3 regions of the Limosilactobacillus sp. genome follow, and region 1 is predicted to be linked to each of the others. Evidence: riboswitches for the same ligand, from Rfam matches in the RefSeq annotation. Region 1 holds a riboswitch; each other region holds the start of a gene.
What was found. Region 1 has a riboswitch for thiamine pyrophosphate ahead of LKE23_RS05850 (ECF transporter S component). Riboswitches for the same ligand answer to the same signal wherever they lie in the genome.
Positions count from the first base shown of each region.

Region 2: linked by a shared signal. The riboswitch ahead of thiM (hydroxyethylthiazole kinase) and the one ahead of LKE23_RS05850 (ECF transporter S component) in region 1 are both predicted to bind thiamine pyrophosphate.
Region 3: linked by a shared signal. The riboswitch ahead of cytX (putative hydroxymethylpyrimidine transporter CytX) and the one ahead of LKE23_RS05850 (ECF transporter S component) in region 1 are both predicted to bind thiamine pyrophosphate.

Region 1 is NZ_JAKVPE010000001.1:1,249,799-1,255,610, forward strand. Features, by position in the region: gene LKE23_RS05835 (nucleoside hydrolase) at 102-1,064, shown strand; gene LKE23_RS05840 (TetR/AcrR family transcriptional regulator) at 1,127-1,639, opposite strand; gene LKE23_RS05845 (sulfite exporter TauE/SafE family protein) at 1,649-2,434, opposite strand; TPP riboswitch at 2,552-2,641, shown strand; gene LKE23_RS05850 (ECF transporter S component) at 2,737-3,297, shown strand; gene LKE23_RS05855 (ATP-binding cassette domain-containing protein) at 3,302-4,699, shown strand; gene LKE23_RS05860 (energy-coupling factor transporter transmembrane component T family protein) at 4,702-5,355, shown strand; gene LKE23_RS05865 (DUF4870 domain-containing protein) at 5,395-5,733, shown strand; gene LKE23_RS05870 (cation:proton antiporter) at 5,808-5,812, shown strand, end outside.
Region 2 is NZ_JAKVPE010000001.1:461,628-467,439, reverse strand. Features, by position in the region: gene LKE23_RS02245 (chloride channel protein) at 1-72, shown strand, start outside; gene LKE23_RS02240 (hypothetical protein) at 115-468, opposite strand; gene thiE (thiamine phosphate synthase) at 807-1,454, opposite strand; gene thiD (bifunctional hydroxymethylpyrimidine kinase/phosphomethylpyrimidine kinase) at 1,457-2,266, opposite strand; gene thiM (hydroxyethylthiazole kinase) at 2,259-3,056, opposite strand; TPP riboswitch at 3,152-3,258, opposite strand; partial or broken gene LKE23_RS02220 (patatin-like phospholipase family protein) at 3,311-4,172, opposite strand; gene LKE23_RS02215 (hypothetical protein) at 4,296-5,108, shown strand; gene xerS (tyrosine recombinase XerS) at 5,244-5,812, opposite strand, start outside.
Region 3 is NZ_JAKVPE010000001.1:393,583-399,394, reverse strand. Features, by position in the region: gene LKE23_RS01885 (alpha/beta hydrolase) at 1-11, opposite strand, end outside; gene LKE23_RS01880 (ATP-binding protein) at 140-2,467, opposite strand; TPP riboswitch at 2,651-2,757, shown strand; gene cytX (putative hydroxymethylpyrimidine transporter CytX) at 2,827-4,011, shown strand; gene LKE23_RS01870 (helix-turn-helix domain-containing protein) at 4,575-4,901, opposite strand; gene LKE23_RS01865 (IS30 family transposase) at 5,220-5,812, shown strand, end outside.

The DNA of each region.
Region 1 (5,812 bases):
AGCGCTACCAATTTTAACGTTTTACCTATTGTGTTTACCGAAAAACTAATCTATCATTAAAAGTGTAAATAAACTTTTCTTATTCTTTGGAGGGACTAAATATGGCTAAAAAGAAAATGATTCTTGACCTGGATACCGGTGTTGACGACGCTTTGGCAATTGCCTACGCCCTGGCTGCCCCTGAGGTCGACTTGATTGGGATCGTTAGTGCATTTGGTAACAATCGGCGTGACATCTGTGCCCAAAACAGCCTGAAGCTTCTGGAACTGTTGGGTCATCCTGAGGTTCCGGTTTACAACGGTGCCGACCACTCCTGCACGACCGACCACTTCGATCCAGAACAAGTTTCACTGGACATCCACGGTAACAACGGGATCGGTGAAGTCGAACTGCCAGACCCACAACGCAGCGTAGAAGAAGAGTCCGGCGTGGACTTCTACATTGACGCCGCCCACAAGTACGGCAAGGACCTGATCATCATCCCAACTGGTCCGATGACAACCCTGGCCGCTGCCCTCAAGAAGGATCCTGAAATTGCCCACCTGATCGGCAACGTCACCTTCATGGGTGGTGCCCTGACCGTTGAAGGGAACGTCAGCCCCGTTGCCGAAGCCAACATCCACCAGGATCCAAAGGCCTGCAACGAAGTCCTGACCTCCGACCTGCCACTGACGATGGTGGGCCTGGACGTTACTCTGCGGACCCTGCTGACCAAGAAGGAAACCGCTAAGTGGCGTGAACTCGGCACCAAGGCTGGGAAGGCCTACGCCGACATCACCGACTTCTACATCGACGCCTACTACAACCTCGACATCGACAAGAACGGTTGTGCCATTCACGATCCACTGGCCGTTGGTGTCGGGATCGACCCATCCTTCGTTACCACGCTGAGCCTCTTCGTTAAGTGTGTCTACGAGGAAGGTCCTTACTACGCACGGATCATTGGTGACAACGCCAAGTTGAACGATCCAAATCCAAACGTTAAGGTTGCCATCAACGTGGATAAGGAACGTTACTTAAACGTCTTCATGGACCTGCTGACCAACCTGTTCAAGGAACACTAGTCCACAAAAATAAACACTTCTAACCAAAAGGGATGAAGCCGCCAATGACTTCATCCCTTTTGTTATTCCGTAATCTTCTCCAGCATTCTCTTGAGCCGCGCCAAGGCTTGGTCGCGGTCGTCCGGCACCAGCAGGCATTCCTTGATGGTGGCGTGGCACAGGGTCATCACCGCCCATTGCGTGTCGGTCTGCGGCTCCAGCTGCGTCCCGTTTTCCTGCGGCAGCATCCCCTCGTTGGTCAGGAAATGGTTACGAACAAATTGGTAGTAGGGTCCCTGGTGAACCCGGTCGACGAACTCAGCGACCATTTGGTAGTAGTCCAGCGCGGCAAAGTGCTGCCCCGCCTGGCCCAGGGGAACGTGAATCGCCACCAGGACTTCTTGCAGGAGGTAGAGGTAGGCATCCGTCAGATCCGCAAAATACTTATAGAAGGCGCCGCGCGAAATCTGGGCATCCTTGATGATCCGGGCCACCTCGGCCGTCGCCAGGCTGTGCTGGCTGAATTCATTTAATAGGGCGGTCCGAATCCGCTGCTTTTTAGCGTCCTTGAGGTTGGTAAAGGTTCGACTTGGCATTGGCATTCCTCACATCATGTTTCTAATTACCAGGGAGACGGCCAGCACCAAGGCCCCGATCCCAACGATGATTTGCATCAAACGGCCGGGGAGGTGCCGGACAATGATCGGCCCGAGGATTCCGCCGAGGATGTTTCCCAGGAAAAGCGGGATCACGTAGTTCCAGTGGATTCCCGCCTCCAAGAAGAAGATGATGGCGGCCATCGTGTTGGTGGCCGTCATGGTCACGTTCTTCAGGGCGTTATTGATGGCAAAGGACTGCTGACTGTTGACAACGGTCAAGAGCGTCAGCATCATCACTCCGGCACCCGAGTTAAAGTAGCCGGCGTAGAGGCCGACCAAAAAGATCCCGACCCAGGCCAGCGCCCGGTGCAGGCGGGACCGACCGAATGCCCGACTGTTTTGAACCAGTTCGGGGCGAGCCTGGCGTGGCCGGTGGGGAAAGAGCAGGACGATCCCCGCGGCCCCGATACAGAAGGGTACCAGTTCCTTAAAGTACTTGCTCGGCAGGGTGAAGAGGAGAACGGCCCCGATCATTGACCCTACCAGAACGACCGGGATCATCAGCCACATCTGCTTGCGGTTGTGACGGAGCTCCCGGGCCGAGGCGAAGACCGAGCTGTACCCACTGGCCACCGTCGAATAGCTACTGGTCACGTTTGCAATCACCGGTGGCAAGCCCAACGCCAGCAGCGAGGGGTATGATATTAACGATGCTAGTCCCGCGGCCGCGCTCGTGATCCCGGCACAGATGCCGACAACAACCAATAAAGCAAAAAAAGTTAATCCAGACATTCTACAACCTCACAAATTTATTGACACCAACTATTATAGACGCTGTCACCCAGTCCTGCACCTCTTTCTCTAATTTGAACTTTATCCCCAAGTTATGTATCATAAGTAGTGAGATTAATACGATGTCTGGGGTGCCGGATGGCTGAGATAATACCCATTGAACCTGAACTGGACAATACCAGCGGAGGGAGATTCGGTAAATAATAAGAGAAACAATTCTGCCCCACAATGACTGCATTGTGGGGCCTTTTTCTTACCCGTTGACCGCCTTAATCTAAATCTCACTTTAAGGAGTCTTTCTGATGCACAAAAGAAGTTTTCACCTACGCGATATCATTCTGCTGGCCCTGATCGGGATCATCTTCGGGGTCATCTACTACGCGGCCAGCTTCGTCTACAACGGGCTGACATTGCTGCTGACGCCAATCGGCTACGGCCCGATGGCTAACGACATCACCATGGGAATCTGGTGCATGGCCGGTCCCCTCGCCGGTTTCATGTTCCGCCTGCCCGGCTCGTCCTTTCTTGGCGAGTTTCTCGGAGCGGCCGTCGAAATGTTTCTCGGTGACCAGTGGGGAGCTTCCAACCTGATCTCCGGGGCCGTCCAAGGGGTCGCCACCGAACTGGGCTTTACCGTCACCCTCTACAAGCTTTATAACTGGCTGACCGTCCTGACGGTTTCGCTTTCGACGACCCTGATCACCTTCGGCTGGGACTGGTTCCGGAACGGCTACAGCCACTTCGCCGGCCACATGCTGATTGTGATGTTTGTGGTACGCTTCCTGTCGATCTTCTTCTTCAGTGGCGTCCTCAACAAGCTGATCATCAACATGCTCAACCGGGCCCACGTCATTAAGGAGTAAGCCAATGAACGCTATTCAAACCGACCGGCTGACCTTTCGTTTTGAACACCAGCAGCCAATCCTTGACCAGGTTGATGTTGAATTTCCGCTGGGCCAGAGCGCGCTCGTCGTCGGTCCCTCCGGCTGCGGTAAGTCGACCCTCTTGAAAATCATTGCCGGCCTGTTGCCGAAATACGGGGGCGAAGTAACCAGCGGGCGGGTCGTTGTCCCCACGGATAGCGGCCACCGTCCCCGGATCGGAATGCTCTTTCAGGATCCGGCCATGCAGTTTGCCATGGACACGCCCCAACACGAGATGGAATTCACCCTTGAGAACTGCCAGGTTCCCGCAGAAAAGATGGCGGAACGAATCCAGCAGGCGGCCGCGTTTTGCCAGGTGACGGATTTCCTCGACCGCAAAATTGCGACCCTGTCCGGTGGCCAGCAGCAACGGGTTGCCCTGGCCGTGGTTCTGGTCATGCGCCCGGAAATCCTCCTGCTGGACGAACCCTTCGCCAGCATCGACGAGGCCAACCGCCGTTTTTTGATCGCCCAGCTAGCCAAATGGCAGAAGCATTCCGGCCACACCCTGATCGTCACCGACCACGACTGCCATGGTTATTCCAGATTGGATCCGCGGGTCTACCGCTTTAACGACCACCAGGTTCAATTGATCAGCCCCGACCAGGGACGGGCCTTGATTGCCCAGGCCGACAACGCCAGCCAGGAACCGCTGCACACGGCCGTTCCCGATTCTACGACACCGGCGATTATGCGACTGGACGGTTTGACTATCGAACGGGGTGACAGCCGACTGATCAAGGACGCCAGCCTGCCGATCGTCGAAAACAAGATTACCCTGCTGACCGGAGCCAACGGGGTGGGCAAGTCGACCCTCTTCAAGGCCCTGACCCGCCTGATCTCTTATCGGGGAAACATTTCCTACCGGGAAACCGATATTGCCAAATTATCACCCGGGAAATATCACCAGCAGGTTGGGATGGTCTTTCAGCAGGCCAACGACCAGTTCCTCAACGTCACGGTGGCTGAAGAACTGGATCTCAGCGCCAAGCACCAGCGGCAGCCGGTCCTAACCAATGACCACCTGCAAGCGATCCTGGAAGATTTTGGCCTGGCGGGAATGGAAAACCGGGTCGTCTACTCCCTCAGCGGGGGCCAGCGCAAAAAGCTTCAGCTCCTGGTAATGCTGATGATCGGCCACCCGGTTCTGCTCCTGGACGAACCCTTCGCCGGGCTTGATCGAAAATCGCTTGCGGTCGTGATTGACCTGATCAAGCGTTGCCAGCGGGCCCTGCCACAAACAATCGTCATCATCAGTCACCAGCTGGCCGGACTCGACCGCCTGGTTGACTACCACCTGCACCTGGCTGACCAGCGCCTGACCTACCTGGGAGGTGAATAACCATGAATCCAAGCTTGAAACTCTTTCTCGCGGTGATCATCGCCCTCGAGGTGACCTTCACCACCCACCTCTACACCAACGTGGTCATCATTGTCCTGGCCCTGATCTACCTGCTCGTCCACCACGTCAATGGCCGCCACCTGGTCATGCTGCTCCTGATCACAGCCATCCCGGCCCTGGCAATTTTCGCAACGATTGCCTTCTTCAGCCCCCAGCGCAATGTTTACTTTGCCTGGGTCCTTGTCACCCGGATCTACGTCTACGTCACGGCCGGGTCGGCAGTCAGCCTGACGACAACGCCCCTCCTGCTCGTCCGGTCGCTGGAACAGGACTGCCACCTGCCGAGCAAATTTGCCTACGGGATCCTGGCCGCCCTTAACCTGCTGCCGAAAATCCGCCAAGAAGTCAAGATCATCCGGATCGCCGGACAGATGCGGGGTGTGACCTTGCACTGGTGGTCACCGACCCTCTACTTCAAGGCAATCCTGGCCGCCAGTCAGTGGGCCGACTCGCTCGCCCAGGCGATGGAGAGCCATGGCTTTCGCGAGGGGGCGCCCCGGACGGCTGCCCAGGCGATCGCCATCACCAGGCGCGACTGGTTGCTCTTCGGCGGTGGTTTGATCTTCCTGCAGGTAATTATCGTTGCCCTCCCTTAGCCGATCGGGCATAATATAGGGAAAAGGGAGGAAATTAGCATGCAAAACAATACCACCAACCGGATCGTGAATGCCCTGTCCTACCTCAGCATTCTCTTCCTGCCGGTCATCTTTCCGCTGATCGTCTGGATCGTGGCCCGGGCCAGCGACGACCCATCCATTGTCAAAAACGCCCGCAAAGCCTTTTGGTCACAGATCTTCCCGCTCTTCTACGTGATCTTCGCGATCCTGGTCCTGAGCATTGCCTCGCTCAGCAGTACCCTCGCCCATTCCGGGGCCGTCTTTGGCATCCTGCTGACCTTTGCCCTCCTGATCGCGCTCCTGCTCTTCATCTACAACATCGCCATGGGGGTCAAGATGCTGCTGGGACGGGAATAATCAATAAGGCTGAGAAAGTGTTTTCTCGGCCTTTTTCTAGTGAGTGAATAAATTTTGGAGGGAGAGAAATTGACATGGA
Region 2 (5,812 bases), 790 kb from region 1:
CCACTGGCAATGGGAGTGGCGATCTCCATCGCCCTTTCCAAGTGGCTGCAGACGAAAGCCTTCTTTGCCTAGAAAAATAAGGCCCAGCGATCGTTTTGATCACTGAGCCTTATTTTAGTTCTCATCATCGGTCGACTTTTTGTCCAAGCCAACGGTGACGTTTTGCTCCTGAGCAACATTATAGCGGGCGAGGAGGATCTGCTGATACTTGTCCTCGATGACCTTCGGGGTTGCGGTTCCGTCGATTTCTGGAACGTCCTTTTTGAGCTTTTCTAGGACCTGGTCGTCAAATTGGTACTCCGGCTTTACGGCCTCGTCCCCCTTGAGAAGGGCAAGCGTTGTGTCGTAGTCCAGCGTTTGCACCTCCCAGGCCGAACGATCGGCATCCGGCTGGTGGAGAACATCGGGCTTGTCCTTCAGATCCTCGCGAAAGCCCTGGTCATCGTACTGGTAGTCTGTCTCTGCCATCTTCTTCAACTCCTTTTGTTCCTTCCTAATTTAACTCACGAGCGGTTAAATGTCTACTATGCTGTAAAGTGAGCTATACTAAGAGGTGAGGGAGGGGTTAATCATGAAGAAAATGGATCCACAGCGTAAGTACGTGATCGCCCTGACGGTCCTGGTCGTTGCTTCATTCGTTCTCCTGGCCTTGTCGGAGAACCTTGCTAAATTATAAAAGTTGCTAAATTTAGACAATCGTGCATGATTTGTATAGTATAATGTTTATCGTGGGTATGATGTTAGTACCTACTGTTAATTGGATAAGGGAAGCGTTCAGCATGGAGTGGTGCTGGACGTTTTTCTTTTTACTTAAATGCATTTAGCAATTGAGCAACGGCACCAGGAATGTCAGAACTCTGCAAGACCATTGAAATCACGGAACCGCCCGCCACACCGGTATGGGCGGTGGCGGCCAGATTAGCGGCACTCAGGCCGCCAATCGCAACGATCGGGTGGTGACTGGCCTGGACCAGTTGCCGAAGTTTGTTGCAGCCCAGTGCCGGGTCGGCATCGTCCTTGGAACTGGTTGGGAAGACCGGGCCGGCACCGATATAATCAACAGCGGTCAGCTGGTTGGCCTTGGCAATTTCGGGCAAGGTGTTGCAGGAGTAGCCGATCATCAGCTGACCCGCCGCTCGCTGGATGACGGTTTCAATCCGCTGGTCCTTTTGACCGACGTGGACCCCATCCGCTCCCACCTGCAGTGCCAGCTCCTCGTCGTCATCGATGAAGTAGGGAATTTGGTAGTGGCGGGTCAGCTCACGCAGTTGCTGGGCCATCTGTAATTTTTCCGAGTTGCTAAGCCGTGAAGCCCCCTTTTCGCGGTACTGGAAGGCTGTAATTCCTGCCTGCATGGCCAGCTCAACCTTCTGTAGGAATTCCTGTGAATCGTTGTGGGTGTCCTGGGTTCCGCCGACCAGGTAGGCCCGCAGCATTGTTGGCTTGAATTGCATGATTAGTCCTCCTTGATCTGCGCCCAGTGGTTCAGCGGACCGTGACCGTGGCCGACATTGATACCATCGCGAATGGTGGCCTCGACATAAGCCTTTCCGGTCCGAATGGCTTCCTCCATCGTGTGGCCCTTAGCCAGCTCGGCGGTGATGCAGGCGGAAATGGTGTCCCCAGTTCCGTGAGTGTTATGGGTGGCAACCCGCGGCGAGGTCATCCAGAAGTTTTCACCGTTTTCGAGGAGAACAAAGTCGTTGGCGGCGTTGGCATCGTGGAAGTGACCACCCTTGACGAGGACGTTCTTGGCGCCCAGGGACTGGAGCTTCTTGCCGGCAGTGACCATTTCATCTTCCGTCTCGATCTTCATCCCCGTCAGCTCCTCGGCTTCCGGCAGGTTGGGCGTAACCAGGTCGGCGAGCGGCAGGAGCTCATCCCGGACGACCGCGATGGCGTCATCGCTGAGCAGCTTAGCCCCGCCCTTGGCAATCATGACCGGATCAACGGTCAGGGGCCCAAAATCGTACTTCTTCAGATTGGCCACCACCGCCTTGACCCGCGGGACGTCGGCCAGCATTCCCGTCTTGCAGGCCCGGATGTTCAGGTCGGCCGCCAGGGAGGCAAACTGTTCGTCGATCATTTTCGGCGGCATCGGGAAGGCATCCTGGACGCCGAGCGTATTTTGCGCGGTCACGGCTACCACCACCATGGTTGCGAAGACATGGCGCATCTGCATTGTTTTGAAATCGGCCGCGATCCCGGCGCCACCGCCGCTATCGGTACCGGCAATTGTCAAAGCTTGTGGAAAATCATTAGTCATTGTTTTTATTCATCCTTTCTACGACGCCCTCTTGCACGCTTGTGCTGGTGAGCTGACATAATTCATCGAAAAACCGACTTTGCCACTGCCCGAGCCCCCGGACATCCCTTGCCGCCTGAACGCCAGCAAAGGCAAAGGTCTGGCAGGCGAGACTGCACGTTGGCAGCGGCGCTTCTCCTAGCGCTAGGTAGGCCGCCAGGGTACTGGACAGCATGTCCCCGCTGCCAACGTTCAGTGCCAAATATTGATCACCCAGCGGGTTGGTAAAGACGTCCTGGCCGTCGGTGACGAAGTCGGTGGGCCCGGACAGCGCAACGAGGGAGTGGTACTGGTGGGCACACTGTTGGGCGATGGTGGCTAGGTCCATGCTGCCCTGACCGGCGTCGATGCCGTGGGCTTGCCATTTGGCCCCGGTCAAGGCCGCAATTTCACCCGCGTTTCCCCGGATGACCGTAAAGTGGTAGTCCGCCAAAAGCTGGTGGGCAATTTTAAGACGATAGGGAACGCTGCCGACGGCGACCGGGTCGAGGACAACGGGCAGCCGGTTGGCGTTGGCGTCCAGAACCGCCCGAATTTGTTTCAGCTGGGCTTCGGTAATCGTTCCGAGGTTGATGGTAATCGCGTTGGCCAGTTGGACCATTGCCGCGGCCTCGGCAGGCTCCTTGGACATGATTGGTGAAGCGCCGATTGCACTCAGCCCGTCTGCCACCTTATCAATGGTGACGCTGTTGGCCACCGTCAGGACGACTGGATTGGCTTGCCGTAAACGATCAATTAATGCGTATGGCAAATTATTACAATTCAAAATATTCACTCCTTCCGGGCACACTTTGGGCACATTATTAGAAAATCCCCACCAGACTTACGTTGGTCTGATGGGGATTATTTCTTTCGTCCGCATTTCCCTCCGCAAGTACTGGCTTGACAGGTTCATAGGATCCACGCTTTTGAGCGCATCTCAGTCCGGCAGACGGACACTCCTAATGCAAAATGTTTATTTATTTTCTAACTATCATTCAGTATAGCACTTTTCGCGGGAAAAGGTTACCGCTCCAAGTATTTAATCATTTGCGGCAGGATCATGCCGGCCTCGTGCTGGCCGGTTTCGTACAGCTGACGTAATTTTTTAACGTTTCCCTCAATCCGGCTAACCCTGACTGGCTGTTGGGGAGCGATGGTGAAGAGCTTTTTCTCCCTGGTCAGTCGGTTGATTTCCTCGACCTGTTGATTGTAGACGGTTGGCCGATTAATGGCGGCTCGGACGAAGAGTGGGTAGTCCCGGCCGTAGTAACGCTCGTAAAGGCTGGCAAGGGTGCGGCTGGTTGGCTCCTTACGGTAGGTGATGTCCCGGGTCCGGATGACCACGATCTTATCGTAGCCCTGCTGCTGGGCCAGGTCGTAAGGAATGGAGTCAGCCACCCCGCCGTCCAGGCACAGGCCCTTGCTCGTCCGCTGCGGCTTCGCGATGATCGGCATCGACGAAGAAGCCTTGAGGGCCCGGGTGAGGTCTTCGCCGACCGGGTTGGTAAAGCTTGACGGCCTTGCCGGTGACCATGCTGGTGGCAACGGCGGTAAAGTTAGAAGCCGAACGCTCGTAGGCCCGTTCGTTAAAGTTTTCCCAGCGCCAACCATGATCCTCGAATAGGTAGTCGAGGTTGATGATCGTTTGGCGGTGAAGGAGGTGCGAGAATGAAATGTAGTCGCGATCGTGGCGATGATTGATGTTGATCATCGCTGCCCGGCCGTACTGCTTGGAGACAAAGTTCGCCCCGCACAGCGATCCGGCCGAAACGCCGATGACGTTGTCAAACTCGATGTGGTGGGCTAAAAAAGTATCCACGACCCCAGCCGTGTACTGACCACGAAAGGCGCCACCCTCCAAGACCAAAGCTGCATTGTATAGCATTCACTCCACGCTCCCTTAAATTTTGTGTTACCCAAAATTATACAACACCCGCAGCGGGGAATGTCAACGGGATTGCACTAGTTGGGTGGATCGTCGATAATAGAGATAAGGGAGGGATGACCAATGATCAATGATAAACTGACGGATCAGCAGCGGGTTCAACTGGCCCAGCTCGAATACCATGACTGGCAGGTGGGAGAAACGGTCCAAGTGGATGGGCTCATCATTGGCCAGGTCGGCCAACTGATACAGACGGAGAATGGCTTTCGCGCCACCGTGGTCATTAGTGGTCCCCATGAAGTCACCGTCCTTCTGCGTGGCTCGTCCGGGATTCGCAAGGGTGACCCGACCACCTGGACGAACGAATGGCTGCGGGTAAACCTGCCGATTGGCGGGGCCATTTTGAATCAGGTGCCGACCATCCCCCAGGAGATGTGGACCGCCGCCCAACAATTTAATAAGCTGCTCCACCAGCACCCCACCTGCCGCTTTTATGTCTATGGTCATTCCCTCGGCTCGATCAACGGCCAATTTGCCCTGGCAAACTGTGCTGCACCCGACCAGGTGGCGGGGGCCTGGCTCTATGAAGGCCCCAATCTCTACTGGCTGCTTGGCGATTCTCAGCGCCAGATAGCCCTGGACCTGCGCTGTCAGATCTTTAACTACATTGACCCCCGGGACGTCGTGGCGCTTGGCTACCTTGATGACCAGCACACGATTGGCCTCCTGCGGGTGGTCGACTCGCTTTTGATGGCACCGATCAGTCAGCACATGTGGGGTGGCTACCGTTTCGATAGCCGTGGCAAATTGCAGCTGGCGGATTCCTGGGGACCGCACCGCCGCGCCCAGCTCGATCAACAGGTGATCGATCGGGTCCAGCGCCTGCAGCGCTATCGCTCATTGCTGAATCAAGAATTGGATGAACAATTTCTATAATCAAAAAGGCGGTGGGACAGAACTCGCTTGCGAGTTCGTCTTCCCACCCCCGCGAGGCTGGCTAGGCATCTACCGCGCTGTTGCATTTATAGCTACATAACAGCAAAGAGGCTGAGTTAATTCTCAGCCTCTTTTTTACTTTTCTGGATGTTCGCTGATTTCTTCCAGGGCAGCGCGCTGCTGCTTTTGGTCGACGTGGGTATAGAGGTCGGTTGCCGAAGTGCCCTTCTGTCCTAATTGCTGGGCGACCAACACCTGGTCCTTGGTGACGTTGTAGAGTTCCGAGGCCAGGGTGTGACGAAGCTTGTGGGGGGTCAGCGGATGCCCAAAGGCCGTGGAATACTTCTTAACCATTCGCTCAATCGAGTTGGCCGTCATCCGGCGCGTTTCACCATGGTAGACCGTTAAGAAACAGGCCGTATCCTTCTTCAAGGCGTGGTAACGCTGGGCGCGAATTGCCAGGTAGGCCTGGATGTAGGGCAGGGCCCAGGGAGCAATTGGGACGGCATCCCGCTGCCCACCTTTCCGAGTGACGTCGAGCAGCTTTTGCTTGAGGTTGAGGTCGGCCAGGTTGACGTTGGCGGCCTCCGAAACCCGAACGCCGGTGCCCAGAATCAGAGTGATGATGGCGATGTCACGCTCCTTGTTGCGCATGAAGGCGGGACGGGCACGCTTATCACACTTCTGAGGATATTCGTTTTCGA
Region 3 (5,812 bases), 860 kb from region 1:
AGACGTTGCATCTAATCAGCTCTTTTCACCATTTCGTCTATCATTATTATCGCGCAAGTTCGCCCGGTTGGTGAATAAAATCAATTAAATTTAAAACAAAACGTGACAAAGCGGATAATTGCTTTGCCACGTTTTGGCCTTAACCGAATAACCGGGCCCAAAAGCCCTTCTTTTTAACTGGCTTTTCTTCTTGCGAGACAGTTTGTTGGTCATCATTTGTCTCTGGGGATGATGTTTCAGAGCTCGTCTCGGAATTCTTAGCATATGGGTTGCGCTCTCCAATCCACTTGAAGAAGTCCGGGGCCTTGATCTCCACGAACTTCCCCCGCTTACCGTTAATGCCGTCGACGCAGAGTTCGATCGGCAGGGCGTTCCGGTACTTCTCGATGCTATCGGCCGAGAAACCGTTAAAGGTATTGAGCTTGGAGATGTCAAACAAGAGACTGTCGTCGGCCTCGCGATACTTGAAGTCGTCGGCCTGGGTGACATACAATTTCGCCCAGCTATTCCGGGAGCTCTCCTGGAAGTCATCGCAGATCTGATCCGCAAAGTAGGCTGGCACTTCCATTCCGGCCATCTTGTAGTAGTCCCGGAAGATCTGCCGGGTGTTTGACAGGAAGTCAAGCTGGCCGTTAGCGGTGTTGAAGTCCCGCCATGGGGTCTCATCGTCCTCAAGCAGGTTAGCCATCCGCATTACGAAGTCCTTGAAGAGCGTGTTGTTGAGGGTCTGGCGAACGTTGTAGATGTACTTGTTAGCCTCGCCCTTTTGCCGGTCGTCGATCACCTTATCCATCTGCAGGTAGTAGGTTCGTCGTGCGGTTTCACGAAGCATCGTAAATCCGGAATCGTAGTTGGTCGTCCCAATTAAGGGTGCGATTGGGTGGGGATTGTTGATCAACTCGTTCATCGTATCCACTACCAGGTGCCGACTGTACTGATCCTGCTGGAAGAAGTACGGTTCAATCTCATCCAGCAGAACCGGATAGGAGCTTCCCTGCTTCATGTAGTGCTCAATAGCTTCGACCGTCTTGGTTTTCTTTTGGGCGGTATCACTTGGGTAAATCGTCCCAAAGTCGATCAGTGAGCGGTCGGTGTTCCAAGTCAGCTGATTAATGATCCGCAAAAGTGTTGACTTCCCGGAACCGGCCGTTGCTCCCAACACCAGGAAGTTCGGCACATCATTCCCGTCCTCGGGGTTCAGGCTGGCCTTCTGACGAATTTCCCACAGGAAGGGTGCGGTAAAGGCGTAAAGGATTGCTTCGTAGAATCGTTTCCCGTAATCGTCGTCGTAGTCTACCACGTACTTCCGGTAGCCATCCAAGACGGCATTGATGCTCTTCAGGCCATCGCGAATCTGGCTGATTGTTGCTAGCTTGCCAAAGGGAATTGGGTGGGTTCCGGCATCGTTCGGCACGTAAAGGCCACTATTATTGGCCAATAGGTTCCGCTCCATTGGTCGATCGTAAAGGAAGGTCGTGTATTTCTTTTCAGCCTTGCGCTGCTGTGGCGTCATGCCACTGATCAGGGCCTGCTGAACCTGCTGGTAGATTTTTTCACGAGTCTTGATCTTTGGCTTGGCTGCCCGTGGTGAAACCGACCCCTTCTGCAGGGTGTAGATCGTGTCATGCTGCTTGACGTCCCGCTCAATTGCTTCCTTTGTCTGCGAACGGTTGGTTGTCACCTCACGCATCGCAAGCGTGGTCGCTTCTGGAATCAGTTTCTTATCCAAGAGCTGTTGAACGTCGTGACTGATGATGTCGGTCATGTCCGCCGCGGCAATCTGATCAGTTGTCTCGTTATCAAGGATCACCACCTGATTGCCGGTGGTGGTCTGCTTGTCCTTGGCCCCCTCGTCCAGCTGTGCTTGCGCGGCCTTCAGGAGGTTAGCCGTGAAATATGGCCGCAGAACGGGTTTAATATCCTTCTTAAAATGTTCGCTAAGGTTTTGGAACAGCCGAATATCGCTATCAAAGACCAGAATTTCCTCAAAGCGATTTTGGCCCTTATCAAAGTCTTTCTGATCAAGATTGATGCTCCCGAGGATTACCCGCGTATCGTGCGTTTCCGAATTGCTGAGCAGGTAGAATTGGGAATGCAAGGCCTGCGCCGGTGAGATTTCAACGCTAAACAGGCCATTCAGCACGTTTGCCTGGTTGGCACTAGTCAAGCCTTCGAAAAGCTTAGCCGGCTGCTTATTGGCCATTGCTAAGAGAGCGTTGGCTAACGCTTCTTTGGTGATCTCGTCCTCAGCAGTATTAGCATCAGCAGTTACTGGCGTTTTCAGAGCGATCTCGACTTGAATGAATTTGCTCAGGTAATCGTTGATGAAATCGGCCGTCACTGCTCCCGTGACCGCAGTTAAACGGTTAAAGCGGTGGGCATCAAAGAGCTGGCTCACCTTCATCGGTGGTGTTTCTTGGCCGTTGAAAACGATATGAATTTTATTTAAGCTTGGATCATTAGTCATAAATGTTATCCTTTACTTTTCTGGTGTATTTATCATTATTTTCGTTGATTTAGCGCGATTTTTCAAGTTTTGGCTGTTCTTTTTTATTGTTTTAGTTTTGAATTTAGTTAAAGTAAATTGCTGCTAACATCTCAATGACTAACTGTGGTTGACAAATTACTTAGATCTGCTATGTTAAAAGTGAAATAAATAACGGGGAGCTTGCAAACAGGCTGAGAGGAGACTGCGCGTCTCGACCCATTGAACCTGATTCGGATAATGCCAGCGAAGGGATCAAAAGTGGCGACCAGGCGAATTTCCCTGGTCGTTTTTTCTTGGGGACACTGTCCGAGCACAATATTAGAAGGACGGTGCTTACTGTGGAAAGAAGAACAAGTTTAACAGAGAATGGACTAATCTGGTGCGGTGCCGGAATTTCGATTGCGGAAATTCTAACCGGAACCTACCTCGCCCCGCTCGGCATGTGGCAGGGACTCTTAGTAATCCTGATTGGTCATTTGATCGGTTGCCTCCTGCTCTTCTTGTCGGGCGTGATTGGTGGGCAGCAACGGCTCAGCGCCATGAATGCCACCAAGCTATCGTTTGGTCGACACGGCGCCTACCTCTTTGCCCTGCTCAATGTTCTCCAGTTGGTCGGTTGGACTGGAATCATGATCTACGATGGTGCCGTCGCCGCGAACGGCATTTGGCACTTTGGCCAGTGGCTCTGGGCACTTTTAATCGGGCTCCTGATTATTCTCTGGTTGCGGATCGGGATTCGGCACCTGCGAGGCTTTAACATCGTCGCCATTACGGTCCTGGTCATTTTGACGGCCATCCTATGTGGCGTTATCTTCACCCATCATCAGGTCTTGCCGGCTGGCGGTCAGCTTTCATGGGCCCAGGGAATGGAATTGGTTATTGCGATGCCCCTTTCCTGGCTCCCGCTGATCAGTGACTACACCTCCGCCGCTCAGCAACCGGTTGGCGCCAGTGCAGTCAGCGCCATTGTCTACGGCCTTACTTCTTGCTGGATGGCCTTTATTGGCCTTGGCGCGGCCCTGCTAACCAAGGATACCAACATCGCCACCATTATTCTGCGGGCTGGGCTGGGAAGCGCCGGCTTAATCATCGTCGTCTTCTCAACCGTCACTACCACCTTCATGGATGCCTACTCCGCAGGGATTTCCGCCAAGGCGATTTTTAGCAGTTGGTCGGGCACCCTAACTGCTATTGTCGCTACCATCATCGGAGTGATCGGCGCAATTACCCTGCCGATGGATAATTTTTCCAACTTTCTCTATTTGATTGGTTCTGTCTTCGCCCCAATGATCGCAGTTCAGCTGACCGATTACTTTCTTGTCCACGCGGATCATCGGCACCAAGAATTTTCCTGGCCAAACCTGCTGCTCTGGGCGGTTGGCTTTATCCTCTACCGGATCCTGATCAACCTTAACCTGCCCTGTGGCAGCACCGTGCCGACCATCCTGGTGGTAATGGTGCTGACCTGGCTGGTGCATCGGTTTGTTGTTAAGGCAGGGGCAAGCACTTCGGCTGATCATTAACTGCCTGCCCTTTTTTGTTTATATGATTAATGCCTAATGTGGTCCAGAGCAAACACAAAAATGACACAGAGATCAAATTTTAACGTTATTGGATGCCTTCTGCAGTGGAAAAAAGCCGGCGCATCCTATAATCGGCATCTACAACGAGGACACCCACCATTGCGAGTATCGCTACGAAAGCCAGTTCGCTCGGGCGCGACTCCGACATAAAAATAGATCCCGTAACCCAAGAATCGGTTACGGGATCTATTTTTTTACCGTAATTTTGCATACGATTTTCGGATCGTCTTCGATGACGATACACGCCGCGGAAAGAACATAAGAGAAATCGGCAGTGATCACAAAATGGACACCCGTCGTTTATTTCTCATTAATTAGGTAGAAGTTGACGTCACGATCGTTATTTATTAGCAGCGTTTCCGCTTTTGTCAAAATTCGACCAATTGCCACAAAAACCATCGATCATCGTTTAAGCCCTTTTGACATCATTTACCGTCAATTCGTCAAAATTTTGAAAAGCAATTTGTTAAATTAGAAAAGATTGCAATTCTGCCTATCTATTCCTATTTATTATTAGCTGTTTTCAATAATTCAACAAGCAGAGAGCTAAGGTGCTCGCTGGTCTGGGTATCAAGATCGTTTAATAAATCGTTTAATTCTTGTTGGTGTGGGCGGTTTGCCAACGTCTTGACGTCGTTATTTGTGAGATCGTCAACGCTAACATTTAACGCTTGCGCGATATGAACCAAGTTAACCGCGCTGAACTTATCAGCAACGCCCCGCTCAATCTTTGAGAGGTAGTTAGGTGTTAACCCGCTCATATCGGCTAGCTGTTCCTGCGTTAATTTTTGACGTCGTCGATGTTTAGAAATATTTTCGCCTATGCTCATGTGAACCGCCCTTTTTCAATAAGCATAGAAAAAAACGTTATTAACTTTCGACGTCTAATTTAATCAATTTTTATACTATAGTGATTCAATAGAATCAATAAGAGGTATAATAAATATGTTGATATGTTCGTATCAATAATAGCTATTATATATGAACAAAGGGAGGACGTAATTATGTCTAATACTAAAACTATTGAAAATCGGTAGATTATAGAATGAAGTTAGCCACCCAGTTGGTGGTAAATAAAAAACGCCATTCGGCGTGACATCAGGTATCATATTAAGTGAACCAAACCTATATGAAAGGATGTCCGTCAAATGACGCACTTAAATGATACCATGTCTACTATTTTATTGACTACTCATAAAAAGAATGCTCATCTTACTAAAGAAGAACGTGTGATGATTGCGACTTTAAAGTCGCAAGGACTTTCCAATCGCGCAATTGGTCGCCAATTAGGAGTTAATCATCAAACAATTAATAACGAGCTCAACCGTGGTACGGTCCGCCAACTTCGTCGTCAAAAATCTAATGGTAAGATTTACGAATATTCTTACTACATCTATAGTTATGAAGCTGGTCAGGCCACATATCTTGAACATCACCGCCATTCTGGTCGTCGTCGCTTATATTATTCTTCAAAGCAATTTTTACGATTAGCTGATCAGCTAATGCTTGGTGAGTTTGACGACCACCATTACTCCCCACAAGCGGTTATTTATAAGGCTCGAGATTTAATGAATGATGGCACCCTGATCCCAAAGTCGGTTGTAACTTTATATCAATGGATTAATGAGGGTGTGCTTCGTACGTCCAATTTAGACCTCTTTGAAAAACCTAAACGTAAGCATCATCAAACTCATCCGCAAGCTAAAAGGTGCTTAGGGCCTAATATTGCTCAACGACCTCA